Regions from separate parts of the Megasphaera vaginalis (ex Srinivasan et al. 2021) genome, predicted to be linked through region 1. Evidence: a T-box and tRNA genes for the amino acid it is inferred to sense, from the RefSeq annotation. Region 1 holds a T-box; the other holds one or more tRNA genes.

What was found. The T-box of region 1 lies ahead of thrS (threonine--tRNA ligase). A T-box ahead of a tRNA ligase gene usually reads a tRNA of that ligase, here a tRNA-Thr.
Region 2: it encodes a tRNA-Thr, which carries the amino acid that the T-box ahead of thrS (threonine--tRNA ligase) is inferred to sense. The anticodon was not compared.

Annotation. Positions count from the first base shown of each region.
Region 1 covers NZ_AWXA01000007.1:1,225-16,469, forward strand. Annotated here, with positions in the region: gene HMPREF1250_RS01175 (electron transfer flavoprotein subunit alpha/FixB family protein) at 1-689, shown strand, start outside; T-box leader at 827-1,041, shown strand; gene thrS (threonine--tRNA ligase) at 1,076-2,983, shown strand; gene ylqF (ribosome biogenesis GTPase YlqF) at 3,105-3,977, shown strand; gene HMPREF1250_RS01190 (ribonuclease HII) at 3,974-4,753, shown strand; gene HMPREF1250_RS01195 (magnesium transporter CorA family protein) at 4,797-5,750, opposite strand; gene HMPREF1250_RS01200 (DUF554 domain-containing protein) at 5,984-6,673, shown strand; gene smc (chromosome segregation protein SMC) at 6,689-10,243, shown strand; gene ftsY (signal recognition particle-docking protein FtsY) at 10,246-11,190, shown strand; gene HMPREF1250_RS01215 (YciI family protein) at 11,400-11,735, shown strand; gene ygiD (4,5-DOPA dioxygenase extradiol) at 11,981-12,766, shown strand; gene HMPREF1250_RS01225 (YhcH/YjgK/YiaL family protein) at 13,070-13,540, shown strand; gene HMPREF1250_RS01230 (TetR/AcrR family transcriptional regulator) at 13,727-14,302, shown strand; gene HMPREF1250_RS01235 (efflux RND transporter periplasmic adaptor subunit) at 14,306-15,245, shown strand, end outside.
Region 2 covers NZ_AWXA01000037.1:84,655-99,899, forward strand. Annotated here, with positions in the region: gene HMPREF1250_RS06490 (YadA-like family protein) at 1-388, opposite strand, end outside; gene HMPREF1250_RS06495 (DUF542 domain-containing protein) at 676-1,371, opposite strand; tRNA gene HMPREF1250_RS06500 (tRNA-Thr) at 1,735-1,810, opposite strand; gene HMPREF1250_RS06505 (DUF362 domain-containing protein) at 1,923-2,087, opposite strand; gene rpsD (30S ribosomal protein S4) at 2,801-3,388, shown strand; gene purB (adenylosuccinate lyase) at 3,598-4,890, opposite strand; gene HMPREF1250_RS06520 (NAD(P)/FAD-dependent oxidoreductase) at 4,964-6,358, opposite strand; gene HMPREF1250_RS06525 (hypothetical protein) at 6,445-6,888, shown strand; gene pta (phosphate acetyltransferase) at 6,954-8,021, opposite strand; gene HMPREF1250_RS06535 (flavodoxin family protein) at 8,266-9,327, opposite strand; gene HMPREF1250_RS06540 (malate dehydrogenase) at 9,359-10,330, opposite strand; gene HMPREF1250_RS06545 (phosphohydrolase) at 10,334-15,217, opposite strand.

The sequences.
Region 1 (15,245 bases):
GTGATCTCGGCCCCCGCGTTGCCAATGAACTGAAAACGGGTTTAACTGCCGACTGCACGAGCCTGGCTGTTGATGAAGACGGCAAAACTATCGTCTGGACCCGTCCGGCACTGGGCGGTAACATCATGGCTGAAATCATTTGCCGTGACAATCGTCCGCAAATGGGGACAGTTCGTCCGAACGTATTCAAGAAACCGGAACCGGATGCCAATGCAACGGGTGAAGTTATCGATATGTCCGTAGAATTGACGGATGCTGATTTCTTGACGAAATTCATTGAACTCATTAAATTAGGCGGCGGCGGTATTAAAATTGAAGAAGCCGATATCATCGTTTCCGGTGGCCGCGGCATGAACGGTTCCGAACCGTTTACGGGTATGCTGAAAGAATTGGCTGACGCTCTTGGCGGTGCTGTCGGTGCTTCCCGTGCCGCTGTTGACGCCGGTTGGATTGACGCCCTTCATCAGGTCGGACAGACGGGTAAAACTGTCGGCCCGAAGATCTATGTTGCCTGCGGTATTTCCGGTGCCATTCAGCATTTAGCCGGTATGAGCGGCTCCGATTGCGTCATTGCAATCAATAAAGATGAAGATGCTCCGATTTTCAAAGTTTGCGATTATGGTATTGTCGGCGACGCTTTCCAGATCGTTCCGATGATTACGGAAGCTATTAAAAAGATTAAAGGTTAAGCAGCATTGTACGACTGAGAAGACTGTCTGAATCGACAGTCTTCTTTTTATACGCAGCAGAATGCAGGCAAACTTTATTTGGCGTACTTGACATATGTATCGTGCAGACGTATAATTTATGCAAACATATAAATAGGTAATCAGTAAAGATGAGGACAAGGCAAGATGCCGATTTCTCTACAGAGAAGGATATGTATGCTGAAAGTATCCTGTGAAATGTCTCTTGTCACCACCTCGGAGCTCACAAACTGAAAACAGTATGTTTGTGCGGTCGCTACGTTACAGCGCTCAAGATACCGGATACTTTCGGTAAATAGGGTGGAACCGCGTGAATAAGACTCTCGTCCCTTTGGGATGAGGTCTTTTTTATTTAAGGAGGTATAATCATGGCAGAAATAATTTTAAAAGACGGCAGTAACAAAGAATTTGCCGATGGGATTTCTCTGTATGATGCTGTTCAACAATTGAGCAACAGCTTGGCGAAAAAAGTGTTGGTCGCAAAGGTAGACGGAGTGGTGACGGATTTACGCCGCACGATTGTTAATGGATCTCAAGTAGAGTTTTGCACTTTTGACAGCCAAGAAGGAAAAGATACGCTTCGTCATTCGGCGGCTCACATTATGGCGCAGGCTATTAAACGCCTTTACAGTGACGTAAAGCTCGCGATTGGTCCTGCTATTCAAAACGGTTTTTATTACGATCTGGATACGGAGCACCGTTTCGCGCAAGATGATTTTGCCGATATTGAAGCGGAAATGAATAAAATCGTTAAAGAAAATTTGCCGATAACAGCAGAAACGCTTTCCCGAGATGAAGCGATCAAACTTTTCACTGATTTGCATGAAGACTATAAAGTGGAATTGATTAACGATCTGCCCGCCGATGTTGCGATTTCCATTTACCGGCAGGGCGAATACGTTGATCTTTGCGCCGGTCCCCATGTAGAACGGACGGGGCAGGTAAAAGCCTTTAAATTGCAATCTGTTGCCGGGGCCTATTGGCGCGGCGATGAAAAGAATAAAATGTTGCAGCGAATTTACGGAACGGCTTTTGAAAACCAAGATCAACTGGAAGAATATTTGACGATGCTCGCAGAGGCGGAAAAGCGGGATCATCGCAAAATCGGGAAGGAAATGGATCTGTTCAGTTTTCATGAAGAAGGGCCCGGGTTCCCGTTCTTCCACAATAAAGGGATGGTTCTTCGTAACACGCTTTTGAAATTCTGGAATGAATTGCATGAAGAATTCGGCTATGAACAAATCAGCACGCCGATCATCTTGAATCGGAAATTGTGGGAGCAGTCAGGACATTGGGATCATTATCGCGATAATATGTATTTTACGACGATTGATGATGAACCGTACGCGATCAAGCCGATGAACTGTCCCGGAGGCATCTTGATTTATAAGAGTAATGTTCACAGCTACCGTGATCTGCCGATCCGTTCGGCTGAACTGGGCTTGGTACATCGTCATGAACTTCACGGCGCTTTGCACGGTCTCTTCCGTGTCCGCAGCTTCACGCAAGATGACGCGCATATTTTTATGCTTCCCAGTCAGATTAAACAGGAAATAGGCAGTGTCCTTGATCTTTTTGACAGAGCGTATAAGGCGTTCGGCTTGGATTATCATGTAGAGCTGTCAACTCGTCCGGAAGATTCCATGGGCAGTGATGAAATTTGGGAACTCGCAACGCAGACCTTACGCGAAGCTATTGAAGAAAAAGGCGTTCCTTATCAGATCAATGAGGGAGATGGCGCCTTCTACGGGCCGAAGCTGGATTTCCATGTCAAGGACTCTATCGGCCGTACCTGGCAGTGCGGCACGATTCAACTCGATATGCTGATGCCGGAACGGTTTGACATGACCTATATCGGTGAAGACGGGCAGAAGCATCGTCCCGTCATGATCCACCGGACCTGTTTCGGCAGCATTGAACGATTCATCGGTATTTTGATCGAAAACTATGCCGGTGCGTTTCCCGTATGGCTGGCCCCGGTACAGATCAAACTTTTGCCGATTTCGGAACGTCATCTGAGTTATGCCAAACGCTTGCAGGGGCAGCTCAAAAAACTCGGCGTTCGTGCGGAAGTTGATGAAAGCAATGAAAAGATCGGTTATAAGATTCGAAAGGCGCAGATGGAAAAGGTTCCCTATATGGGCATTATCGGTGACAAGGAAATGGAAGATAACACTATTTCCATACGCGACCGTGTCAAAGGGGACTTAGGCGCTAAGGAAATAGACGATTTCATCGAACATGTGTGCGAATTGTCGGAAACCCGCAAGGGATAAGATAAAAGATCTATGCCATTTATGTGGCATAGATCTTTTTTTGCCGGCCGTCTTTACTTGCCGTTACGATTCATCTACAATAAATATGATAAATCAAAAGAACGGAGCGTTTTTAGTTATTATGTTGATAAATTGGTATCCCGGCCACATGGCCAAAGCAAAGCGATTGATTGAAGAAAATATAAAGGTTATTGATGTTATTGTCGAACTGGTCGACGCCCGTATTCCCTATAGCAGCGCGAATCCGATGATCGGGCGGCTGATCGGTCAGAAACCGTCTGTGCTTGTACTGAATAAGGCTGATTTGGCGGATCCGCAAAAGGTGAAAGCGTGGACAGCATACTATGCTCAAGGGGGAAGGCCTGTCATCGCGCTGAACAGTAAGGACGACAAAGATGTTAAGGGTTTGCTGCACCTGATCCGTCAGTTAGCGGCTCCAAAGCTGGCGCACTGGAAGGCGAGAGGGCTGAAAACGCGCTCGGTACGAACCATGATTTTAGGGATTCCCAATGTAGGCAAGTCGACGCTGATCAATCGCCTTGCCGGAAGGCGTTCGGCAAAGACTGCCGACAAGCCCGGAGAAACGAAAGGAAAGCAGTGGGTGAGCCTTGCGGAAAAGTTGGAGTTGTTGGATACTCCCGGCGTATTGTGGCCGAAGCTGGAAAATCAGGTGAGCGCTTATCGCTTAGCGGCTACGGGAGCAATTTCCGATACGGTTTTTGATATGGAAGACGTAGTTCGGCAGTTGATTACAGAACTGACGGCGCGATATCCGGAAGCGTTGCGGAATCGATTTAAGCTTGACGCACTGCCGGTGACGGCGGCGCAAACAATTGAGGCGATCGGCAGAAAGCGGGGATGCATTGTCGGCGGCGGTACGGTAGACTTGGAAAAAACGTATAAGCTGATTTTGAAAGATTACCGGGAAGGGCGTATCGGTTTAATTTCATTGGATTTTCCGGAAGATTTTGCCGAAGGCGGTGAAGTGCGATGAACAGCGGAGATTTTACGGTAGCGGAATTGCAGAAACTGCTCCTGTCACCCGATGCGGACAAGACAGCGATATTGACGGCCATGCGAGGTGATGCGAGGCGGTCGGTTCGGAATCTGGCAACATCTTTTTTCAAACGCATGCAGCGGCAGGCAGAGGAACTGAAGCGATTGGAAGAGATGTATCGGTTGGAGAAGGCGTATTATGACCGGGGGATCTTTCATGTTGCCGGTGTTGATGAAGCCGGTCGCGGCCCAATTGCCGGCCCGGTCATGATTGCTGCCGTCATTTTGCCGCCGCTGTGGGTTTGTCCCGGGCTGAATGACAGCAAAAAGGTATCACCGAAAAAGAGGGACCGTCTCTATGACGAAATTATGACACACGCCGTCGCCGTTTCCTGTATCGCGAAGACGGAGAAGGAAATTGACGAGCTTGATATTTACCATGCGACACAGGCGGGCATGTACGAAGCGGTCAATACGCTGTCGACGGCTGCAGAGGCTGTTCTTTGCGATGCCATGCCCTTGCCGCAGCTATCCGTGCCGCATCGATCCATTATCGGCGGTGACGCTCTCAGCGCTTCCATTGCGGCCGCTTCAATCATCGCCAAGGTGACGCGTGACCGGCTGATGCAGGAATACGACCGCGCATATCCGGCATACGGCTTTGCCGTGCATAAAGGGTATTTGACGCAGCGCCATCGCGACGCCGTGCTTGCTTTCGGCCCTTGTCCGATTCATCGACGCAGCTTTGAGCCGATCAAAAGCATGATTAAATAAAGAAAGCCCTGCTGCATCTGCTTGCAGCAGGGTTGTATTCGTCTTAAAACAGATTTTTCATCCATAACATGGCGAAAGCGCAGATGGAACCGAGCAGGGAAATGCCGATAACGTAATAAAATCCGAATTCGTTGGAAGAAAAAGGGACGCTGACATTCATGCCCCAGAGGCTGAAAACGATTGTCGGCACAGCCAGAATAATCGTAATGGAGGCCAAAAACTTCATGACCATATTCAGGTTGTTGGAAATAATGGAAGCAAACGTATCGGACATGCTGATAAGGACGTTGGAATACATTTCGACCATTTCAATCGCCTGTTTGTTTTCAATGATGACATCTTCCAACAAATTTTCATCTTCTTCATACATTTTCAGAAGATGGTGCAACGCCGTATTGCGCCGCAGCCGCATGAGCCGTTCCATTACGATGCCGTTGCCGCGGAGTGCCGAAGTGAAGAAGGTCAAGGATTTCTGCAACTCCAGCAGCATGAAGAATTCTTTGTTTCGCATGGAGTGACGCAGCACGCTCTCGATGTCATCTGTGCGATGGTTGATTTGCTGCAGATATTTTAAGAATAAGGTTGCCGTCCGGTAAAGTATTTGAAAGAGAAAGCGCGTTTTTTTGAACGTGTAAAAGAAGGGGTACTTGTTTTCCGTAAAAGAATGGAGAACATCGGTTTCCTGAATGCAGAGGGTTACGATAAAGTCCGGCGTAATGAAGATGCCGAGAGGCAACGTATCGTAGCTGTCCGTTTCCAAGATGATCGGAATGTTGATGACGACGAAGATATAATTATCTTCCAGTTCAACGTGTGAACGTTCTTCCGTATCGAGAGGTGTTTTTAAAACATCCGTCGGGATTTCCGTAATCATCGAAACCAATTGCAAATCATCGGAATCAGGATTGACGACATTGATCCAGGAGCCTTTTTCAGCGACCGCCAAAGAAATGTTTTCTTCCAGGTGACCGTTATTATGTTTGTATACGTCAATCATGGCGTCGCCTCCTTTTTCGATTATTCCGAAAATTCTAAATTTAATATAATCATATTCAGTGATGTAAGTCAAGGGGAGACGGAGTATTTCCCTCGTTTTTACACGGTGCGGGCGTACTGCCGCCCGGCAGTTGCATTGCAGCGGAATACTGGAGAGGAAAGGCTTTTTTTGTTATAATAAGAACGCATATATTTATTAGGTCCACACCATGCGGATAAGAGGAGGAACAGGTTTTGCTGGCAATTTTTATTAACGGTCTCAGTACGGCGGCCGGGGCGTTACTGGGAATTTTTTTAGGGAAATGGTTTGAGGAAAAATGGGAAAAAGCATTATTTTCCGCCATTGCTCTGGTCAACATCGGTATCGGCATACAAGGAGCCATCAAAACGGAGAATTGGCTGCTGGTACTGGTCAGCATGAGTCTCGGCGCCTTGATTGGTACGATCGTTTCGCTGGAAGATAAGATGCAGCATGTCGGCGAGGTGTTGAAAGAAAAATTGCATGCCGGCAATGATGCCAGATTCGTTGACGGCTTCGTTACTTTATCCGTTTTACAAATTGTCGGCGCCAGGGCGATCTTGGGGCCGATACAGGCGGCGCTGGTTAACGATCCGTCGCTCCTGTATTTAAAATTGGTGCTGGATTTTGTGTCGGCCTTCCTTTTTGCTTCCGTTTACGGTGTCGGTATTTTACCGGTCGGGCTTGTCGTTATCGTTTATGAGCTGCTGTTTTATTTTTTTGCATCCGTTTTGTCACCGTTGATGACTCCCGATGTGGTACGGGAATTAAATGCCGTAGGCAATTTGCTTATTTTGGCGATCGGCTTGAATTTACTCGGTATTGTTAAGCTGAAAGTCGCCGATTATCTGCCGGCTGCTTTCATTCCCGTCATTTATTTCACTGTATTGGCATGGCTGTCGTAGAAAGAGGAGTGGACGTTGCAATTATTACGAATGGAACTGCGGGGATTTAAGTCCTTCGCCGATAAAACGGTATTGACTTTTGATAAAGGCATTACGGCCATTGTCGGGCCTAACGGCAGCGGCAAAAGCAATATTTCCGATGCCGTACGTTGGGTTATGGGAGAACAGAATATTCGGCAGCTGCGAGGTCAAAAATCGGAAGATATCATTTTTTCGGGAACGGAAAAGCGCAAACCGCACGGTGTTGCCGAAGTATCCCTTTATTTTGACAACAGCGATCATGCGCTGGATATTGATTTTACGGAAGTCGCCGTTACAAGACGTTATTTTCGCTCCGGAGACAGTGAATTTTATATCAATAAGCGGCCGTGCAGACTGAAGGATATTCATCATCTTTTTGCCGATACCGGAATCGGACAGGATTCAATGGCGGTTATCGGGCAGAATCGCGTGGATCGTATCTTGAACAGCAAGCCTGAAGAACGGCGGATTATTTTTGAAGAAGTAGCCGGCATCAGTCGCTTTAAGGGGCGTAAAGAAGAAGGGCTGCGCAAGATAAGTGAAACAGAGCGTAATTTGGAACGTATTCACGATATGATGACGATTCTTGAAGAGCGGCTGGAACCGATGCGGCAAGCGTCCGACAAGCTGCAGCGTTTTCGTCATCTTGACGGTGAAAGGCAGGCTTATGAAGGGACGCTGGTTCTACAGGAACTGCGTAACTACGAGCGTCTCCTGAGTAAGGCTGAAAATAATCGCAATATGGCACTTCAGGAACGGGAAGCGGCGGCGAAGGGCGTAGCCTGCAGCGAAGGAGAACGGCAGCGGCTGATGGCCGCCATGGAGAGCGAAAGCGTGGCGATGCGCCGTCTTGATGAAGCTGCCGCAGCCGCTCGGAATGAGTGGGAAAGTTTGAAGAGCCGGGCCGAAGCCTTTGAACAACGACGGCAATCTCTGACGGAAAATGCAAAAGACCTGGCTGCAGAAGGTGTCGTCGCGACAGAAAAAAGAAAGAAAGCTGAGGTACGGCAGCAGGAGCTTGCCGGAGAATTGGAAAGCAAGAAAAAGGCGCTTACCGCCGCCAGGCAGGGACAGCATTTGGCTGCGTCGCTGCTGGGGGAGGCCGAGAGGGGCGCCCGGCAGGTCGCCGCCGATTTGGATAAGGCCGTTGCCGCCGCTGCGTCACGACAGCAAAAGCTGTTCATGATTCAGCGTGATATAGCCGATTTGCAACGGCGTTTGGAAGAAAACGCGGCGACCGTCGGGCAGCTTAAAGCCGACCGGCAGGAGCAGGAAGCGTTGTTGCAGCAGGCCCGTCAGGGACATACAGCTGCCGCGTCCGCGCTGATCGAAAGTGAAAAGCTCGCCGTACGTTGCCGCGAGACCATGGCCGAGGCCGCAACGGTACGGCAACAAGCAGTTGCTGCCGTTGAAGACGCAATCCGCAAAGAACGGCAACGGCATAATGAGGCGGAACGATTGCAGCAGCGCATTCGTGTTTTAGCCGGAATGGAAGAAGCCCATGAAGGAGCGGGGCAGGCCGCGCAGGCGGTCTTGGCGGCTAACCAGCCGTGGCGCAATCATGTATGCGGCATTGTCGGGGAGCTCTGCGCGATACCGGCGGCGTATGCCGTCGCCGTCGATGTCGCTCTTGGCGGGGCGGCGCGCCATGTTATCGTCGAACATGAAGAAGCCGCCCGTGCGGCGATCCGGTATTTGAAACAGCAGCACGGCGGCAGGACGACGTTTTTGCCGCTCAATACGGTCAAGTCGAGGAAGCGGACGGCCGAAGAGACTGCCGCCGCCGAAGAAAAGGGAATCGCCGGTTTTGCCGATGCATTAATCTGGTATGATGGTAAATATGCCGGTGTTTTTTCTTCTCTTTTGGGAAAGACGTTGATTGCCGATTCGGCGGATACCGGCTCGGCCGTCGCCCGGAAATACGGGTACAGATTGAGGATCGTCTGCCTTGATGGCACGCAGTTCCATGTCGGTGGATCGCTGACCGGCGGCAGCAATCAGAAGCGGGAGGGGTCGCTGATCGGCAGGCGGGTTCTTCTGCACGAACTGCGCAGTCAGTATGACCGTTGTGAGGAGGAACTGCTTCAATTGCGTCATAAGGCCGCCGTTTGTCAGCGGGAAGAGACGGCTGCGTCGGCTGCTGTCGCGGCGCAGGAAAAAACGCTTCGTCAGCGTGAACAAGATTTGCAGCAGGTTCGCTGGCAGGCTGAGACGACACGGCGAGAGGCGGACAGGTTGTCGGTCTCCTTGCAGGAAGCAATTCGGAAGCTGGAGGCACTGACAGAACTTCGTTCCGATATTCAAGCCGAACTGGTCGCAGCCAATGAAACGTTGACGCGCTGGCAGAACGAACCGGAAGAAGGAAACGAGGCGTTGCGTCAAATGCATGCGGCCGCCTTGGCCGAAGCGGAACGTTGTCGGGAAACGGTGACAGAACGTCAAGTAGCAGTTGCGGCATTGCAGGAACAAGTCCGCCATGCGGAGATACAACTGGCTCAGAATGGAGACTGGCTGCAACAGCTGATGGAGGAAACCGAAGGAAACGTCAAAAGACGGCAAGATCTTGCCGCTAAAGAAGAGGAACTGACGCGGCTTTATGGCGAAGTTCAGGCCCATCTGCAGAAGAAGGAAGAGGAGCTGATGCAGAAGGAACGGGATAAGGACGCATTTTACCGATCGAAAGAAGATAATTTCCGCAAGAACAAGGAATTGGAAGAAGCGCTGCAGCAGCTGCGGGATGCATTGGAACACTGGGATCACCGCATTAACGGGCAGAATATACTGATAGAAAAGTACGGCGGAGAAATACGTCGCAGTGAAGAGCGTCTGGCGCTGCAAGGATTATCCCGGGCAGAGGCGATGGAAAAACGACGTGAAGGATCTTTGCAAGAACTTCAGCGGACACTGCGCGATTTGCAGCAATCAATTGCTGCCTTGGGGCAGATCAATCCGAATGCAGACAGAGAATATGAAAGTGCCGCTGAAAAGCATGCCTTTTATCAGCGACAATGCGACGATTTGCTGGAAGCGCGCCGCAAACTGACAGCCGTGGTGGCCGAGATCGACAAGGCAATGGCTGAACAGTTCAGCGCTGCTTTCAAGGAAATTAGCTGTCATTTCCAGAATGTCTTCAGCCGTCTTTTCGGCGGCGGTGAAGCAAAGATACTGTTAACGGACAGTCATCAAGTGTTAACGGCGGGAATTGAATTTATGATTCAGCCGCCGGGGAAGAAACAGCAGCCGCTGACGCTGCTTTCCGGCGGCGAACGGGCGTTGACCGTCATTGCGTTGCTGCTGGCTTTTTTGGCTTATCATCCGGCGCCGTTCTGTCTGGTCGATGAAGTAGATGCCGCTTTGGATGAGGCGAATGTCGAACGCATGGCGCGGTATTTGAAAAATTACAGCGGCAATACGCAGTTTATCGTCATTACTCACAGACGGCAGACGATGGAAGCGGCGAATACATTGCAGGGCGTGACGATGGAAGAAAAAGGGATATCCCGCCTTCTGACGGTTGAAGTGGATACGTTACTGGAGAAAGGAAGATGATCATGGGATTTTTTTCTAAATTGCGGCAAGGGCTGGAAAAAACGAAGCATTCATTAATCAGCAATATCGAAACGGTCGTTCGCGGCTATGCCAAAATAGACGAGGAAATGTACGATGATTTGGAAGCCGTCATGCTTACCGGTGATATCGGCGTAGAAACGACGGAATATTTACTCGGAAAAATACGCGAAGGCGTCAGGAGCAAGGAGATCAGGGACGGTAAAGATGTCGTGCCCTATTTGGAAAAGGCCATCGTCGCCTTGTTGGCGGAAAATGAAGCGCCCCTTCCCGACACGACGGGAACGACGAATGTTATTTTCATCGTCGGAGTCAACGGCGTCGGCAAAACGACGACGATCGGCAAGTTGGCGTCCTACTACATGCAGCAAGGAAAATCCGTCATGGTTGCTGCCGGCGATACCTTTCGCGCCGCCGCTTCGGAGCAGTTGACAATCTGGGCGCAGCGTGCCGGCGTGCCGATCATCAAGCACCAGGAGGGAGCCGATGCGGCTGCCGTCGTTTTCGATGCGACCGCTTCGGCCAAGGCCAGGAAGATCGACGTCCTGCTCGTCGATACGGCAGGGCGGCTGCATACCAAGTCGAATTTGATGGAAGAATTGCGAAAAATGGCGCGCGTTGCCAGTAAGAACATTGACGGTGCGCCCCAGGAAACGCTGTTGGTACTTGATGCGACGACGGGGCAGAACGCGGTCAGCCAAGCGAAGCTTTTCGGTGACGTCGTTCCGTTGACCGGCGTCGTCTTGACGAAGCTTGACGGTACGGCCAAAGGCGGCGTGATTTTGTCGGTAAAGCGGGAATTGGGCGTACCTGTCCGCTGGATCGGTGTCGGCGAGGGTGTTGATGATCTCCGTCCCTTTGATCCCGTGCAATTTGCCGACGCCTTATTTGATAAAAATATAGCGGAACGAGAGGCTGCCGGCGATTAATCTTCCGCTCCGCAGGCCGAAGCCGAACCGGCTCACGGATATACAGGCGATCTCTCCGTCATGAGAGATCGTTTTTTATATAGTTTTCAAGTGCAGCTAAAACGGGATCACCAAAAAGCGGGGAAGTGATTGACTATTGTTGCCGGGAGCCGTAAAATTTTACTCAGGACGACGCCGAATGAAGTATCCGTATAAGAGGACAAATTCGCATGATGAACAAGTATGTGGAGCCGTTGGAGGAAAGGGGAGATGATCCAGTGTATATTGCAGATCTGAACTATGTCAAACCGTTGGCAGAGGTGGAAAGATATTTACCGGAACATCGGGCTTTTTTGGAAAAATATTACCGTGCAGGCAAGTTTATTTGCTCCGGGAGGAAGAACCCGAGAACAGGCGGCATAATTCTGTTTAATGCCATTGATGAAAAGGAAATGGAGGCGATCATTTTAGAAGATCCGTTTCATGTGCACGGCATTGCAGCATATACGGTTACCGAATTTTATCCGACTAATTGTGCGAAGGATTTTGAACGCTTTACGGTATAGGCAAAGGAGCCGGCGGCGGAGAACGCAAAAGGCAGCGACGGAACGGTGTAATCAGGAAAGCGCGGGACAGTTATCGGGTTCGTTACCGGCTGCGGGCCGATAAGGCCTCCTTTTGGGCAGCAGCGGGTAAAACGGCGCGCGTGTCCGCCCTTTTTGGTGTTTGCCTGTCGTAGCAGCGTCGACCATGGAGACTGAAGGACAGCCCTACGTTTTGACCGGCAGAATGATGAATAGAGGGGGAATAGATGATGGTGAATAAAGACATGATGCCCGTTGTTTTTTTCGGTCACGGGTCACCGCTGAATGCGATTGATGAGAACAGTAAAGCCAGGGCGACGTGGGGGAAAATGAGCCGGATCCTTGAAAAACCGCGATGCATTGTCGCTATATCGGCGCACTGGTATACGCAGGGCCTTTATGTGCGGACAGCCGACAACAATCCGAAGATCGATGATATGTACGGCTTTCCGGAAGCCTTGTACCGGCTGCGTTATGCGGCGCCGGCCTGTCCGGAAGAAGCGGCAAAAGTGCTGCGCCTTTTGGAACCGGCCGGCCGCGCCGGCAATGATTGGGGTCTTGATCACGGCGTATGGTCCGTTCTGGCCAATGTTTATCCGCAAGCTGACGTACCCGTCGTCATGGTCAGCGTCGACGGTTCGGCCGACAGTTCCGCTCAATTTGAAGTGGGCAGAAGGTTGGCGCCGCTGCGTCGGGAAGGGGTGCTGATTATGGGCAGCGGTAATGTCGTGCATAACCTGATGATGACGGATTGGGATATGACAGGAGGGTATACGTGGGCGGAGACTTTTAACGATCAGATCAAACAGGCCGTTTTGCAACACGATTACACTGCCGTTATCAATTACAAAAAGCTGGATCAGCAACACTTGGCCGTACCGACTCCGGATCATTTTAATCCCCTTCTGACTGTTCTGGGAGCCCTGGACGGCAATGAAAACGTGACGGTGTTCAACGATTATTGTGAGCTCGGATCAATGGCGATGACTTCGTATCTGTTCGGCGTCATATAAATAGAAAAGCTTTTCGGCAGCGATTTGACAAGGCGCTTTTTGGAAAATACGGCTATCATCGGTCTTCTGTTTGATCAAGCAAACGGAAAAGCCGCGGATATTCATGCCGGTTATCCTATAGACTTCGGTTCACTGGCTTCCCGGTTTTCATGAATCGGTTTGCCGGAGGCGCCGCGACATTGCAACCGGCAGATGCCGATGCCGCCCATGTCGGCGGGAAAGCGGGTTTCTGGAAATTTAATGCTACAGTATAGCCGCTGCGGTATCCGTTGGATAAAGCCGGCATGAGAAGGAGAGGGTATCATGTATATCGGAAATCTGGCGCAATGGCGGGAAGAATGCAGGACATTGCCGTCATTCATCGTTCCTTGGATCACGTATTTGGCAGGGCAAGATCTCCTGGCGCTGCCTGTAGGCCGCCATGAATTGCCTGACGGCAATTATCTGAATATTGACGAGGCGGAAACGGCTCCGGCAGTGCGGCGAAAGATGGAAGCCCATTGCCGCTATGTCGATATCCAGTTGCTGTTGGAGGGTACGGAAAACATCGGGTATCAGCCGATCAGCGACGCCGGTCCCGTTACGGAGGAGCGCAGCGGTGCCGACGCCCGGTTTTACGAACCGCCTGTTGCCGATGATCTGGTCATTTCCATGGTCCCGAAGAAAACGATTGCCGTCTTTTTCCCGACAGACGGGCATCGTTGCCTTTGCAGTCCTGTCGGGACCGGTGCGACGGTTCGCAAGGCCATTTTGAAAGTTCGTTTACCCGAATGAATCGATTTGTCCTCGTTTATGGGAATGGGGCAGTCCGGCTGCGTCAAGTGACGAACGCAGAAGATGAAGAGGTGTTAGAGTCAGGCCGCGCTATTGACTTATAGGCGTATCCATATTAAACTAAAGGATGGTACTGAGTTTTCTTTTTCAGTTTCGCTCGGCACAAGGATAACGTTAGGTGGCATTATGGCGAAAGATATCAGCAAGGATATTTTGCAGGCAGCTTTGCATGAGATAAGTAAATACGGCGCCGATTTCCATATGGACGATTTGGCAAAAAATCTCCACATCAGTAAACGGACTTTATATGAGCATTTTTCATCAAAACAGGAAATCGTTCGTGCCGCTTTTATATCGGTGCAAGATGAACTGTATGAACAGCATCTGCAAATTCTTGAGAACCCGAATATCTCGGCCGAAGAGAAATTGATCGGTTATTTTCAGGTCAAATCGCCTCGGGTGGCGGTAATGACTGTCCGTGAAATGAACGCCTTGCTGGCTAAAATGCCGGATGTCCGCTCCGAACTGCTTGCCCGTTCCCGGCGGGATTGGCAACTGCTGCAGCGTTTTTTTGAAGTGGCGCAGGAGAGCGACGCGTTCCGTCATTTTCATACGCCGTTACTGATGCACATGCTGCAAGGAGCTGTAAATGACATTTTAAGATCATCTCCATGCGACAGAAAGAGATTACTCGTATCCCGAATATATGGAAGAATGCATCCGCATCATTTTATATGGGATCAAGAGACAGGGGGCAAATAACAAATGATACAGAAGCATAGGATTGTAACGGCAGGCGTGGCGGCATTCACCGTGGCGGCTCTTTTGGCCGGCTGCGGCGCTACCAAGGGAATGCAGCAGCAGGCGGTAGCCGTCAATACGTATAAAGTAGCTGCCGAAGATACACCGGTGAAGGCCGAGTACAGCGGCATTGTGGCGGCGACGGACAAGGTGCCGGTACAGCCGAAAATATCGGGGCGTGTTGTCGAAAAGTTCGTACAAGGCGGCCAGGATGTCAGCCAGGGGCAGCCGCTTTTCCGTCTGGACAGCCGTACGTATGACGCCGCTTTGGCGGCAGCTAAGGCAAGTCAGGCACAGGCGGCTGCCAACCTGGCTAATCAGGAACTGAATCTCAGACGGTATCAGACGCTGGCTTCGCAGGATGCTGTTTCGGCGCAGACCGTAACGGACCAGGAGGCGGCTACCAATCAGCAGGCCGCCGCCGTGGAAGCACAGGCGGCACAAGTTCAGGCGGCGCAGGATAATGTCGACGACACGATTGTTTATGCGCCTTTTTCCGGTAAATTGAATGTTGACGATGTTCCCGTCGGAACTTTTGCGACTGCCGGCTCGACGGCATTGGTGACCATTTCGACGACGAATCCCGTCTTTGTGGAGTTTACGATCAGCGAAGCCGAATATTTGGATATGGTAAAAAAAATGCCGTCCGCGTCGGGAAGCTGGGGCGATCATTTGAAGCTCCGTCTCAGCGACGGCTCCGTTTATGCCTATGAAGGCCATGTGACGCAAGTCAATCACGGGATGGACGGCAATTCCGGTTCTATTGTCGTGAAGGCCGTCTTTGATAATCCGGAAAATCTGCTTTTACCGGGAATGTATGCTACTGTTATTTCCGATACGCAGGTGCAGCAGAAAGCTATTTCTGTGCCACAGCGCGCTGTGCAGCAAACGCTGGGCAAATACT
Region 2 (15,245 bases), on a different contig from region 1:
CCTTCCAGCTGGTCACATTTTCATCTGTCAGATTGCTGGCATCCACTTTCGCAAAAGTATCGCCCAAAGTCGTTATGATACCGGCCTTATTTAATCCATACGTCACCTTCTTGTCTTCCAACTTAACGGAAAGGTTGTCGTCCGACGCAAATTCTACAGTCGGCGCTTCCGTTCCGTCAAGAGCCACCGCTGTTTCCGTAGTTCCGCTCTTTAGTTTGAACCCCTGGCCCAGTTTATCGATGACATTCGTAATACTGCTATTGCCAGATAAATCAATCATCGTACCGTCAATACCGTATTGAATCGTATTGCCCGTACGCGACACCGTAAGCCCCTTGCCTGCTTCTGACGTATCAAATATATACTGGTGTCGCTCGGCTTGCAGCATCGTTTCCTCCTCTTTCTGAAATAGCTATGTTTATTTTTGTTCGTATCTGTTTTTATAATTATATCAACAGAACAACCTATGGTCAACAGCATCTTGGTTTGTCCCGTAATTCGGCAAAGAACACCGCTTCTTCCGTTATCATTCGCCGCTCCGCGTCTTCTGCCAAAAACACGCCCATGCCGATAACCGGCATAGACGTGTTTCATTGTCAATCGATTATTTTTTATCCCCGTATCTGCATCGGAACCGGTCGCAGTGCGATCTGCTTCTCCACCGGCAGTCATTTCTTACTGTTCCGCATACTCCGGAAAGACGATGGCGTTTTCCTTAAAAATATGGACAAAAACATCGTCAAAGAGCTCTCCCAACAGCCGGTACGTCTGTTTGAACGTCGGACAGGCATCGGCCGGCGGGGTCAGCTGATCCGTCATCTGCTGTATGTCCTTAATCAAATCGCCAGCTCCAGCGTGTTCTTCTTCCAAACGCTGCACATAGGCTAACGTCGCTGCATCCGGATGCGTATGTTCGCGCATCAAAGGAAAGACCAGCTTTTCTTCCTTGGCAAAATGTTCCTCCAATTCCGCCTTCAACGCCGCATACGTATGATGCAGCCGCGTCAAAGCTTCGCCGTGGTGCGGATAATGGACAAGAAGAATCTTATTTAAGCCTTCCTCAACGGCCGCCATCAATCGTCTTTCCGTAACATGATGTGTCGCCTCCAGCTCGGTCAACATAGCGGCAACGGACTGTTGCTTAAAACGATCGATGGAATCGACTTCCAACGCCGGCTTATTCTCATGCTCGGCAATAAACGCGTTCACTTCCTTCACAACCGTATCAACATTCAGATCCGTATCTTTAACGGCTTCTGCGAGAGGAATGCCGCCGCCACAGCAATAATCGAAATGAAGATCATTAAAATACGGGATTGTCTGCGGATACTCTTTGACGATCTGCGCCAACGTATGTTCTTTGGTAATCATAAAGCCTTCCTCCTTCTTGATGTACGAACTGCCTATCTCTTCATAGGATTCCTTTGCTATGCCTTGATTATACCGGAGGATGTCTTTTATCGCGGTTTGTATTACAACGAAATCGACAATATCGCACCTCCCCTTTGGTCACTCATATAAACGGACATAAAAGGCCTCTTATCGCAACCGAGGATTCCCGCTACCGGCAGGACTGTTATTATGTCGTACCGCACCTTATGGTCCTAACACCCTCTCATTCTTCACAGCGCACTACGAAAACGCTTCAATCTTCATTATTCCTCATGTTTATAAACGCTCCTGTCTTGCAAAAATAATAAAAGCTCCCGAAGAATCGGGAGCTTAGTTCTTGATTGGAGCCACTAATAGGATTTGAACCTACGACCCTCTCATTACGAATGAGATGCTCTGCCAGCTGAGCTATAGTGGCGATTACCTAGCTAGTATAGTATATATTTTCTGTTCTGTCAAGAATCCTTTTACATATCCGCCAGATAAACAGAAAAACCGCCAATGCACCTGCATTGACGGTTAAACTGCTATTATTCAGCTGCAATAGCGCCGGTCGGGCAAACGGATTCGCAAGCGCCGCAGTCGATGCAAGCATCGCCTACAACATACTTCGTTTCGCCTTCAGTAATGCAGCTAACCGGACATACGTCAGCGCAAGCGCCGCATTTTACACATTCATCAGAAACTACATGCATTTTATTCACCTCCAAAATCAATATAACACGAAGGATTTTCTTCCCCATCGTCACCAACATTATGTCACGAAATATTGAAAATGTCAACGTCAAAAAATCGCAAAGATCGGCATGGTTATCAAGGTTTTGTTTAATGCGATCGATTCTCAAATTACTGTAAAACTATACTTTTACAGTAATTGTTAAAAATCGGCCCTTCATAGCGGGCTGGATTTTTCTTGTATATTTTATACCATTTCATGAATAATATAAAAAAAGAAACCGGCATTTCTGCCGGTTTCTTTTACTAAGATATCATCGGGGGAAGACGATACCATAGGGTTGACAGATATAAGATAGGGGTGTTCGAGGGGTATATGAACAACTTATATCTTCAACATGTCGTAGATGATTCTTTCTACACCCATATCATACCAAATATTCCGTAAATGTAAATGCAATTTTGATTAGAAACAGATTAAAATTTTTTCAAAATGAATCATTTCAAGACGGTAACGATTTTGCGATACACGCAAAATCGTTACCAGAAGCGCCCTTTCATCCCCGTTGATCCCGTGCGCACGCCGCTTCCGCTCCCTGCTGCCCTCTTTCTCCTCCGCTCCCTCGGAAAGCAACGTTCCCCTTCCCCATCATTGACTTTTAGCCGCCAAAACGCTATAATTTTTACGTTGCATTATGTATAATCAAATTAAACTAATGAGGTGATGTGAAAAATGGCAACGAGGAGAGAACCCCGATTTAAGGAATGTCGCCGTTTCGGAGTAAACGTCTATGGACATCCGAAGGCATTAAAACGGGTCAAGAAGGATCAACGGCAAAAAAAGATGTCCGAATACGGTACACAGTTATTGGAAAAACAGAAGCTCAGAGCATATTATAACTTGCTCGAACGTCAGTTTGTCCGTTATTATGACAAAGCCAGAAAGCAAGAAGGCATTACGGGCGAAAACATGCTCAAGTTGCTGGAATGCCGTCTGGATAATATCGTTTATCGTATCGGCTTCGCCAATTCCATTCGTCAGGCGCGTCAGATGGTCAACCACGGTCATATTTTGGTCAACGGCAAACGCTGCGATATTCCTTCGGCCAATGTGGCTGTCGGCTCGGTCGTATCGTTGAAAGAAGATTCCCGCACAAACGAAATGTATAAAAAATCCTTCCAGGAATTGAAGAGTTTCGATGTTCCTTACATTGAAAAGAACTTCGACGGCTTCGAAGGCACACTGACACGTATTCCTGAACGCAGTGAACTGCCGATCGAAATCAACGAAACACTTATCGTCGAATTGTACTCCAAATAAGTTTTTCTTACTGGACGGAAGCGACGTCAGCAAAATCCCTTTGGGGTCAGGTCAACAACTTGGCTCCGAAGGGATTTTTTATTCTCTCGAAAACAGGCAGTCTGCCGGTAAAATAGTTTTTCCCACACCGGCGCCTCCTTTTCAAAAAAGCAGTACCGCCCAAGGCACTCGCCTCATAACGGTACTGCTTTTCATCTGTCCTTTTTTTCTTATAACCCGAAGCGGGCAAAGATCGTATCGACATGACTGAGCATTTTGCCGACGTCGAAGGTCGCCTCAATGTCTTCATTGGTCATGAATTTCGCTATATCTTCATCGCCTTTCAGGTTTTCCAGGAAGTCTTCTCCGTCAAGCCAACGCTTCATGGCATTGCGCTGTACCCAGCGGTAGGCCTGTTCGCGAACAGCGCCTTTTTCGACGAGCGTATTGAGGAGAATCGGACTGTAGATCAAGCCGCCTGTAAGATTCAAGTCTGCCAGCATTTTTTCCGGATAGACGATCAGGCGGTCAACGACGCGCGTAAAGGTTTGCAGCATATAGTCCAGCGCAATGGTGCTGTCCGGCAGGATAACCCGCTCTACGGAAGAGTGGGAAATATCGCGTTCATGCCAGAGCGCTACGTCTTCCAGCGCAGCCTGCGCATTGCCGCGGATAACGCGGGCTAAACCGCACATTCGTTCACAAGTAATCGGATTCCGTTTGTGCGGCATGATGGAAGAGCCCTTTTGTTTCGGACTGAAATATTCTTCCGCTTCACGCACTTCCGTACGTTGCAGATGACGGATCTCCGTAGCAAATTTATCGATAGAGCTGGCGATTACGGCCAACGTAGAGACAAATTCGGCGTGGCGGTCGCGTTGCAGCGTCTGCGAAGAGATCGGCGAAGGCGCAATGCCCAGCCGTTCACAGACGTAGGCTTCGACAAAGGGATCGACGTCGGCGTACGTACCGACGGCACCGGAAATTTTACCGACGGCGATCGTTTTTTTGGCGTGCTCCATACGCTCAATATTCCGTTCCGTTTCAGCCAGCCAATTGCAGAGCTTCAGCCCGAAAGTGGTCGCTTCGGCGTGAATTCCGTGCGTCCTGCCGATGCAGGGCGTGTATTTGAATTCCACGGCGCGGCGGCGCAGGACCTGCCGAAATTCTTCCAGATCTTTGAGCAGGATATCCGCTGCTTCTTTCAACATATATCCCATCGCCGTATCCTTGACGTCAGTCGACGTCAGGCCGAGATGCACATATTTTCCCGCATCTCCGATATTTTCGGACAACGTGGATACGAAAGCGGCAATATCATGATGGGTTTCCGCTTCGATCTCATGAATCCGTTCAACGGAAAAGGCGGCCCTTTCTCTGATAGCGGCAGCAGCTTCCTGCGGTATGTTCCCCAATGAAGCCTGAGCCTCGCTGGCCAGAATTTCCACCTTTTTCAGCGTATCCCATTCATTGTATTCCGTCCAGAGCTTGCCCATTTCTTCTTTCGTATAACGTTCAATCACGTTGGATCTCTCCTTTGTCATAAGTTACAAAACCGGTACCGCTTTATTATACACTATTCCGTGCTGTTCTTCATTATTTTTCTTGCGCGGCGCGCCGCAAAATCTCTCTGCCTACGGTGACTCCCGCCGCTGACGCCTGAACGAGACCGCGCGTAATGCCGGCGCCGTCGCCGATAGCGAAGAAATCGGGAATCTTCGTTTCCAGCTTGTCGTTCAATTCGATACGGTTCGAATAAAATTTTACTTCTACGCCGTAAAGGAGCGTATGCCGCGAATTGGCTCCCGGTGCAATGGCGTCGAGCGCTTCCAGCATTTCCTTAATGTCCTGCAAATGACGGTACGGCAGAACCAGCGACAAGTCGCCCGGCGTCGCCTCCTGCAATGTCGGGCGCACAAGACCGCGGCGGATCCGTTCTTCCGTCGAACGGCGACCGTCGAGAAGATCGCCGAGACGCTGAACGATAACGCCGCCGCCCAGGATATTCGCCAAATTGGCAATATATTTCCCGTATTTGATCGGCTCGTGAAAAGGATCCGTAAATTTCTTCGACACGAGGATGGCGAAATTTGTATTTTCACTGCGGCGGTTGGCATAACTGTGCCCGTTTACCGTCAGCAGGCCGTCATTGTTTTCGGTCACGACAAAGCCGTACGGATTCATGCAGAACGTCCGTATCCGATCGTCGAAAGAACGACTGAAATAGATCAGCTTCGATTCATAGACGACTTGCGTAATGGTCTCCAAGATTTCCGCCGGCATTTCGACGCGCACGCCGATATCCACGGCATTGCTTGTCAACTGCAATCCCATCCGGGCGGCTTCCTTGACAAACCATTCCGACCCTTCCCGTCCGGGCGCGCTGACGAGATAACGGCAGCGATAAAGCTGTTCGGCGATGATGACGCCGACGACGGCGCCGTGTTCCACCACAATCTGTTCCACTGCCGTATCGGCCATAATATCGACCTTCCCTTCGAGGAAGTCGCGCATGTTCGTCAAGATGAGACCGTTCACGTCGGTTCCCAAATGACGGATGCGGGCCGGAATAAAGCGCAGATCAGCGGCTGCGGCCTTACGCTGAATCTGGCGGATATTTTCCTCATTGCCGCCGCCGTACACCTTGCGCTCGGCGCCGCCGAAACGGCAATAGACCTCGTCTACGTAGGCAATCTTTTCGCGCAGCTCACCTGCCGACATATAGTCCGTCAGGTTGCCGCCGAATTCCGTCGTCAAAGTCAATTTGCCGTCGCTGAAAGCCCCGGCGCCGCCCCAACCGCAGACGACGTTACGCACCTTATCCTTCGGCAGCGCATTCGTATTGCGGCTCGTCTCAATACGGCTGCGGATATCTTGCCCTTTTTCGACAATCAATATCCGAAGGCCTTTGCCGGCCAATTCCAAGGCCGTAAAAATCCCGGCCGGACCGGCGCCGATAATGATAACATCATAGTGCTTCACTGCATGCATAATCCATACCTCCTCTAGGAACGGCTGCTCCTCTTTGTGGTATAATAACGAAAGAATGTATTGTGTTTTGAAAGGAGTCTGACTTCATGATGGAACGTTCCGAACGAAGACGGAGACCGCCTGCCGACGCGGAACTGAAAAAGGATCTGCGCCTGCAGGAAGGGATTTTTCTCGTCACCTTCGCGCTTATGCTCTTACTTCTCATTTCCCTCTACACGGCAATCTCGCCGATTCTCTCCGCCGTCGCCGCCGTCGCGCTACTGCTGTCGACGCTGACGGCCTACGTAAAATGGAAGGACTTTCTCCGGCTCCGCGACCGCGGTCAGCGCACCTGGTGCGTTATCGTCTCGCTTTACGCCAGTCTCCTGCTGACCCTTATCTGCGCCTATTTCTACATGCTTCGGGAACCGCTGACGATGGAATATGCCGTCGCTTTCCTCTTCGGTTTCCTCTTCTTCACATTCATGGCTTACCGCAGCCTCAGTCCGCATATGGTTATCGGCAATATACGCCGGCGGCCCGGCCGTTAAAGGGCAGAGGCAGATCCGAAAAAAAACCACGCAAACGAAAGGCTGCGTGGTTTTTTAGTGCCTGCTTATAATTGAGGTTGCTGCGATTGCTGAGTCTGTTGCGATTCAGCAAACTCTTTTTCATAGATATCGGCCGTAATCGCGTCGGAGCAGCATACGGCAACAACGTCAGCGACATCTTCAGATGAGCAGCCGCGGGAAAGGTCGAGAATCGGCTTGGCCAGACCTTGAACCAAGGGGCCGAGAGCAGTCGCATTGGCAAAGCGCTGTACCATTTTATAACCGATGTTCGCCGCATCGAGGTTCGGGAAAATGAGGACATTGGCATAGCCCGCAACCTTGGAGCCGGGAGCCTTATGTTTACCGACTTCAGGAACCAAAGCGGCATCGGCCTGCAGTTCGCCGTCAAATTCAAAGTCGACGTTGCGTTCCTTCAAAATTTCTATGGCGCGGCGCACGTTATCCACCGAATCGCCGTTGCCGCTGCCCTTCGTGGAGTACGAGAGGAAGGCGACTTTCGGATCCAACATCTGCACCGTACGACGCGCCCGATATACGCAGATGCAGGCAATATCGGCAAGCTGTTCCGCCGTCGGATTCGGGATAACGCCGCAGTCGCCGAGGACGAGGATGCCATTATCACCGTACTGCGGCGTATTGGTCAGGAGAATGAACGCGCTGGAAACAGTCCTGTTGCCTTTACTTGGACCAATAACCTGAAGACCGGCCCGGATAACGTCGGCAGAAGTCGTAGCCGCCCCGGATACGACGCCATCCGCTTCGCCGAGAGCAACGAGACCGGCACCGAACATCGTATGGTTGGCAGTCATGATCTCACGCGCTTTTTCTACGGTCATGCCCTTCTTTTCACGGCGTTTGGCGAAATATTCGCACAATTCATCCATGCGATAATACGTTTCCGGATCAATTACTTCCACACCGGTCAAATCAATCTGGAACTTGGATGCGTCTTTTTTGATCTGATCCAGCTTGCCGACGAGAATGATTCGGGCAAAGCCGTCAGCTAATACGCGTTCGGCAGCCTTCAACACGCGACGGCTGTTCGTTTCTGGAAGAACGATCTTCTTCTGCGCCTTCGTTACACGAGCTTTTAAGTCTTCGGTAAATCTCATTGAAATACACTCCTTGTCAATAATAGGGATACAAAAATTTCCTTTCACACGGTTTTTATTATAATACAAAGAGGAACGGAAGAAAATAGGGTGAAGCCGATTATTTTGTATACTTACCTTCCTGTGTTTCCATAAGAATTACCAAGCTGTCCCTTTTACTTGAGCGGGAGCGGCTCTGCCGAGGACGAAGCCGCCACGCGCGACACCGAATACGGGAAAACAAATACCGGAGAACGACTGCGGCTTATGCCTGCCCGTTCATGATCTGCGCCGCAAAGATTTTCGCCCGCTCTTCAATGCCCGGACAGGACAAAATCTGTTGCGGATCATTGGCCGTTTCCGTCAACGAAAAGCGAGGCGGCAAAATGAAATTCTTATTACAGTTCATGGCGCCCAATATCTGCTCTGCAACCAGATCGCCGCCGCTGTAACCGGAAACGATAATGCCATAAACCCGTTTACCGGCAAAGGTTTCGGAATCCTTGCGGAACAATGCCGTCAAGCGGTTAAAGAAGGCCATCATGTTAGCGCTGACGGAATCATTGTAATTCGGGCAAATCAGAACCATGACGTCGCAGGTTTTGACGGCAGGATAAACGGTATCGACAATGAGCCCGCCATAGAAGCAGTCACCTTTCTCACCGAAGTGAAGACACGTTTCATAGCTGCACCCGCGACAATCCACGACGGCGCCGTTGCGCAGCGAAATCTCGTTGACGGCGATCTCGGAAGACAGATGCCGCCGCACCATTTCCCACAGCAGCAGCGTATTGGACGTGCTGCGGCTGCTGGTATGAAGGGCCAGTACGTTCTCCGCGCTGACCGGCGCCGGCGAAAACGCCGTCACCTTGCGCACGAGGCGGCGCGCGCTCAACTTATAGGCCTGCAGCGTGTCGACGCCTTGAAGAGCCGCCTGGACGGCAAAATTCGCCAGCGTTCCCGTCGCCTCCACCAGCGGCTTGCCGGGGAACAGGCAACCTGCCCGATTGGCCAGAAAGATCAGTTCGCGGCCGACTTTTTTCGTAAACAATTCGCTGTCGCCGTCTATCAGAACGCCGCCGCAGGTATGTTGCAACGCATCCTTTTCCAAAGCCAGGTATGCCGCCAATTCGGCGTAAGCAAGATTGATGCCGCCATACCCTAACGAAACGGCAAAGAGAATTTTTTTTACACTGCCGCGTCGGCAATATGCCGTCAATTCGGCAACAGTCGTAACGACGCAGTACTCCGTACCGGCCAGCGCATAGGCGAGAACGGTGTCAAGACGGTCGGAAACCGGCCCTGCCGGTTTGACGACGTAAAGCATGGAAAAGCCTCCTTCCTGCCGAAAACGCCGCTCAGCGAAATTCGCACAACTGCGCATAGGCCTGCTGCAGCCTTGCGAAGAGCGGTCCCGCCGCCGCTATATCTTCATAGCGGAAACCGTCGGACGTCAGCCGGTTTTTCAGTCCGAAGAAGGCCCCTTCCCGTTCATTGCCGAGATAAACGGAACCATAATGCCAGGCGCCGCGCAGCGTCAGCACGATGGAAATGGCCGCCGACGAAAGCGCCGGCGCGATATACGGCTTATAGCCCAGATCGCGGACAGCTACATTGGCCGCGACGACGAGTTCCGTCAGCCGGCGCGACAAGGCGTCGTCATAGTGTTCCAAACTGTTGGCCAGAACGAGATCCCGCCCATGGGGGCCGAAAGCCCTGCCGTCCGTAAGATAGGCGCCGAACTCCCGCTCCCGTTCAGCATAATAGCACGCCCGCGCATGCATGACGCCGAGACCGTATCCCTGAATCTGTGTCGGCGACAGTTGTGACGCGTCGAGGAAAGCGGCGCAAAGAGGATCGACGGGATCGGAAACGACGCAAACCAGGCCGTCGTAGGACGCGGCGGCAGCCAACGCGGCAAAGTACCCGATCAGCTCTCTGTTTGCTTCAAGCTGAGCCATGCGCACATCGCCGCCGGCGCCGACAGGCGGCACTCCTTTGCTGGCGCAGAAGATAAACACATCACAAGCGAAGAGCTCTTTTTCCGTCACAATATCGACGGGCGGCAGACTGACCTCTCCAAACGGATAGCGAACCTGATTGATTTCCATTTCCAAACGGGCCAGATTCTTTTCATCCAAGTCGCAGATCCCGATGGATGAAATGACATCGCCGCCCAACAACCGCAACCCCAACAGCATAGTCATGCCGACATCGCCGAGAGCCAGAATATGTGCGCGCATTTTTTTATGCCTTTGTCTGATGTGAGGCTGCCATTGCTGCGCCTCAATGCCGGCGGCTGCCGGCAAATCATGAATATACTTGCTCACCTTTTACACCTCTTCCTTCCCCGGCGTTCGGACGCCGCTCCGTTGCGCGCGGCTGCTGCCCCAGCGCAGTCGTTTCAACCGTTCCAGGTCGTTTTCAATAAAACGTGTCGGCGCCATATTTTCATCAAAGCGGACGCCGACGTCAATATCGGGGATCCGCACGGCTGTCAGCACTTCGCCGAGACGCTTCAAGGTCAGTTTCTTTTCATAATTTTTCTGATATTCCTCTTGCAGGGTTTCCATAATGGCGCGGGCATTTTCGAGACAGGTCAGGGAATAGGCAAATGCCGCATCGTCATCGCCGTGACCGATGAAACCCGGTTTGACATAAGGCAACACCAAATTGATCGAAGGATTGCGGCCATAGCTGCTGTAATCGCCGGCATTGTCAATGCTGTCACCGCCCAAAAACGGATAGCAATCCCGTTCATTGAACCATATCTCCAATGTCGGCAGAAAATACGCCGCATCGGCGTTGAGCTTTCTGGCCGCCATCATATCGACGGCACGACCTGTAATGACGCCGACGAGAACGGTCTTGACTTCAATCTGATTACGCTCCAGCACCGGCGTCAGCATCTGCATACGATATCCCTTATGCAGCAAGTCGTCGATCAGGATAACGGGACGGTTAAAGGATTTAATTGTCCGCAGCTGATTATCGACGGAAGAATATTGATGCGATTCGGCAATCGTGAACCCTTTGACGTAACGGTTGAAATATTTTTCGATATGCAAGGCTTTCGTCACCGTATTCGGAATCAGCACACTGCTCAGCGTCTTGCCGAACGGCACGGACATGTACGGCCCGTAACGCCGTTCATTGTCGCGCACCGGCGAAACGCCGTTCAACTCGACGGCCTTCTTGATAATCTTGTTGTGAACGATACTCGTGTTGAAGGACAGGATAAGCTTGCCCGGATAAAGGCGGCGCATGACGGCGAGCAGATTGTGATGAGCCCTGTCCAGCGCCTGCAAAACACGCGGGTTCTTGTTGAAAGGCGCCTTGATAACCGTTTCGACGTCACGGAACAACACGACCGGCGCCTTCAGGCTGACCGCATAGACGGGCATCGCCGCGCCGGCAGGAGCGATATTGACGAAACCCTGCTTGCGGAGAGCCGTAATGATCGCCGGCTGGTACCCGGCGCCGTCGACGGGATGGTAGACGGCATAGGCGAAATCTCTGGCAATCAATTCCGTCATAATCTCCGTAATGATAATCTCGCCCATATTGGCAATCGCGCCGTTCTCGCGGGCATAAAGGAAGCCGATGGCGGCGATACTGCCGTCGGCCGTATCGCGAATGTGGGCGGTCAATGTCGGATCGCCGAATTCCGTCAACAGGCTGCGCGCTCCGATGCGGTGCACGGCGGCGTAAGCCACCATTTCCTTAGATTGGCCGGCGCTGTCGATATAAAGTGTCCGCACGGCGTCGCTTTCAATATAATTTTCAACCAGCGACGTATCATATCCGTCAGCCAGCAACGTCTCCCGCAACGGCCAGAGACTTTCTCTGCCGCGCTGTTTGAATGAGCCGATACCCATGTCCTTGGCTTCGACGACATGCTTGTACGCCGGCTCGCGCAGATAAAGGTTATTCTCATAAATAAAATTCTGCGCCACTGCGTCGATTAAATTCGATATATCCCGATTCAGGTCAATATTTTCACGAATCCGCGTCGAGCTGATATCTTCGTAGAATTTATCGAGCAACAGCGTAATAATCTTCCCCTGAATGGGATAATTTTCTTTTTTCCCCGTACTGTAACGACTTTCTCTCGTCTCTCTGGCAAAGGCGATATGATTCATCATATGGACCGAATCGAGCGTCGGCCTTGCCTTATACGCCGAAGCATTTTCGATCACGTCGGTCCCGACGGCCAGATATACGTCCTTTCCTCTGAATAACTCTTTTAAACGCCGCATATCGGCGGCATTCGTCAGATTGATGGGAATGTCGTCGGGAAAGAGGTACATGTCCTCCTGATCGGCAGTGGACATGTCCATGATCTTCCGTCGCATAAGCCGGGGCTGCGTATGCTTGGACCAGGAAAATTCATCAAGGGCCAAATAGACCTCGAAGCCAAGATCGCGGATTTTTTCAGCCACGGCCTTGTGGCCGAGACTGAAGGGATCGAAGGTGCCGGGATAAAGACAGACCTTTTGCCGTTTCGGCAGCTCGAAATCGCCGCACCGGAATTGGTGCGACCCGATATAACGGTAAATATGGTTCAATACGGCGGCATTGCTATAAAAGTCCAACGGTCCTTCCCGATTTTCCGTCAACGTGACGAGAAGCTTTTTATACGAATGAATGAACAGAAAATCAACGCGTTCCGCCGGCAGCTTCGGGTTGTTGAAGATAAAGCGGCCAATATAGCGGAACGCATCTCGGCTGAGTTCCGTATCGTAATGGGCATAGGCCTTGATCATCAGATACAGCAGCCGCCGCTGCCTTTTTTCGTGTTCGCCGGCATACGTCTCCCGATGCCTGCCGGCAAAGGTATCGAAACTGCCGAGAATAACGCCGATCGTATGGACCATCGATGCCGCAACTTGTGTATTGGCCGTAAGCAGCTGCTGTTCCATCGAAAGAATGCATTCGTCAAATTCCTGAGGCAACAGCCGTAAAATAATTTCCCCCAAATATTCGGGAACGTATTTGGAGATGCGGAGATCGCCGAGCTCCAGACCGTTGAACAATTCGACGACGATTTCATTGCGCTGCGTATACGTCATTTTCTCCGCCACCTGCAGCAACGCTTCTCCGGCAGTACGGCGAACAAAGGGGTTGTCACTGACCTTCAGAACATTGGCCAGATGCGTTCCCAAATGCATGACCGCAGCCTTATCGCTCCGTTCCAGGTGACGGATCATGGTCTCCATGTTCGAAACTTTGATAATCCAATGTGTACCTGTTTTCAGATTGTCGAGAAAAAGCGCGCCTTCCCGTTCCCCCAAATCTTCATCGTCCTGCGGCAGATCCAGGACGCGGAGCAGACGCTGCCGGTAATCGTCCCGCTCTTGCCGATCGAAAATATACGTGCCGCAGCGCAAGGCGGCCACGCGCAGGCTGAGTTCTTCACCGGCAGCGGCGGCGGCAATAAAAGCGGCAATGACAGGTAAGAACTCTTCATCAAAAAAAGCGCTGTCCATCTCCATCAACGCCGTCAACAACACGATGTAAAGCTCGGCGCGATAATTCGTACGCGTATAATACGGCTGCAGAAGCCGCATATAGGCAAGCCGCCCTTTGTCGTCGCAAGACTCCAGCACGGCGCGGACAAAACTCCCCAAACAGTAGGATATCCAACTCTTATGCTGTGCCGTAAAGCGCCAGCCGGGCTTGGTGATAAGCGAGACGTAATGGGCGAAGAGCGAAAGGCCGGTCACTTCTTTCAGCGGCAGTGAGACGCCTTCCGGCAATTCCTTCGAGTACGTCTCATTGAAACCGGCGACAAGGGTCCCCATGATTCTGGCCGCCTGCATGCGGATATCGATTTCCTTATAGGCCAAGGCTTCGTAAAGATACTGCAGCGTCAAAAGCTTCTGCTGCTCCGTCATATACGTCGAGTATTCTTCAAATATACTGATGTAGGTACGAACATTTTTCCAGTTTCGCTCGCTGCGGACGGCTTCAATCAGTCCCGTAAAGGCATTTGCATCTCGAAAGAGGCGCATGAGTCTGATATTGTGTCCGATGGCGGCGTACTTCAGCGCGTCCACGACGTCCGTCCCGTCCAAGAGCGCCGCATCCCGCTGCCGGCGCGGCCTCGTTTCCGCCGGCGAGGGCGCAAAATCTGCCGGCAATTCCGTGACGACGCCCCATTCCGTCATGTACGCTTCGAAATCCGCCAGCTTTGCATAGACTTTCTGATACCGACTCCGCTTCTTTTCGTCAACATTATCCAATTTTCCCAGGATCACATCAAACGCTTCGGCAAGCGAGTAAAAATGGATGATCTCCCGGCCGTCGTCAGCGCGCGTGCTTTTGACCCGAAAATCGGCGTAAATCAACAACAACGCTTCAACCGGCAGATTCTCCAATTCCAAATCCCACACAGAATGATTGGCCGCAATATGGCCGATTGCCGGCAAACCGACGCGCCGGCAGCAAAGGTCGGTATAGTAATAGTGCAGGTACGGCACACGCCGCTCTTCACATTTCCGGCAACCGTACTTCCCGATATCGTGGCAGGCGGCAGCGCCGGAAACAAGCCCGACATCGACGCCGACGCCGGCGCGCCGCAATTGACGCGCCGCATACACCGCGACGTAATGAACGCCGCCGATATGGCCGAGCGTATGGAACGGCGTGAGGGCGATTCCGAGGCGCATGAATTCATAGGCATACAACTCCGTGCTCAGTTCGCGGAGACGCAGATACTCTTTATCATCGCCGTTATCTTCTATCTCCTCCGGCGCAAGGAAGGCGAGCTCCCACGTCGGATCAAACGGCAGCGTCTGCCGTTCATACCGGAAGAGGGCGCGCAAAAGCTGCATAAACAGACAGCGACCGCGCCGATAATGCTGATCACGGCTGATGATTTCGGCAATATCGGCATCGCGCCAGGAACCGGCATTCTCCGGATAGATTTGTGTCAGGACATAATAATAACAATATTTCAGCCAACCGCAGGCCGGTTCATCCTGCAAAACCGGCAGCAAAGGACGTACGCCGTCCAAAACGGCCTGCGGCAAAAAGCGGCCGTTTTCATCCGTACAGTCGAGGACGGTCCGTGCCAGAACTGTATTGTCGACTTGAGCGAGCAACTGCTCCATCTCTGCCGCATCCATTTGGGCAAGGCGCAGAAATCGCGGCGTATATAAGCCTCGTTCAAGCATGATCGAAAGGTCGGTAACGGTGGCGGCATCTGTCATCATCAGCATCATTCTCCTCTGCAGCAGTCGT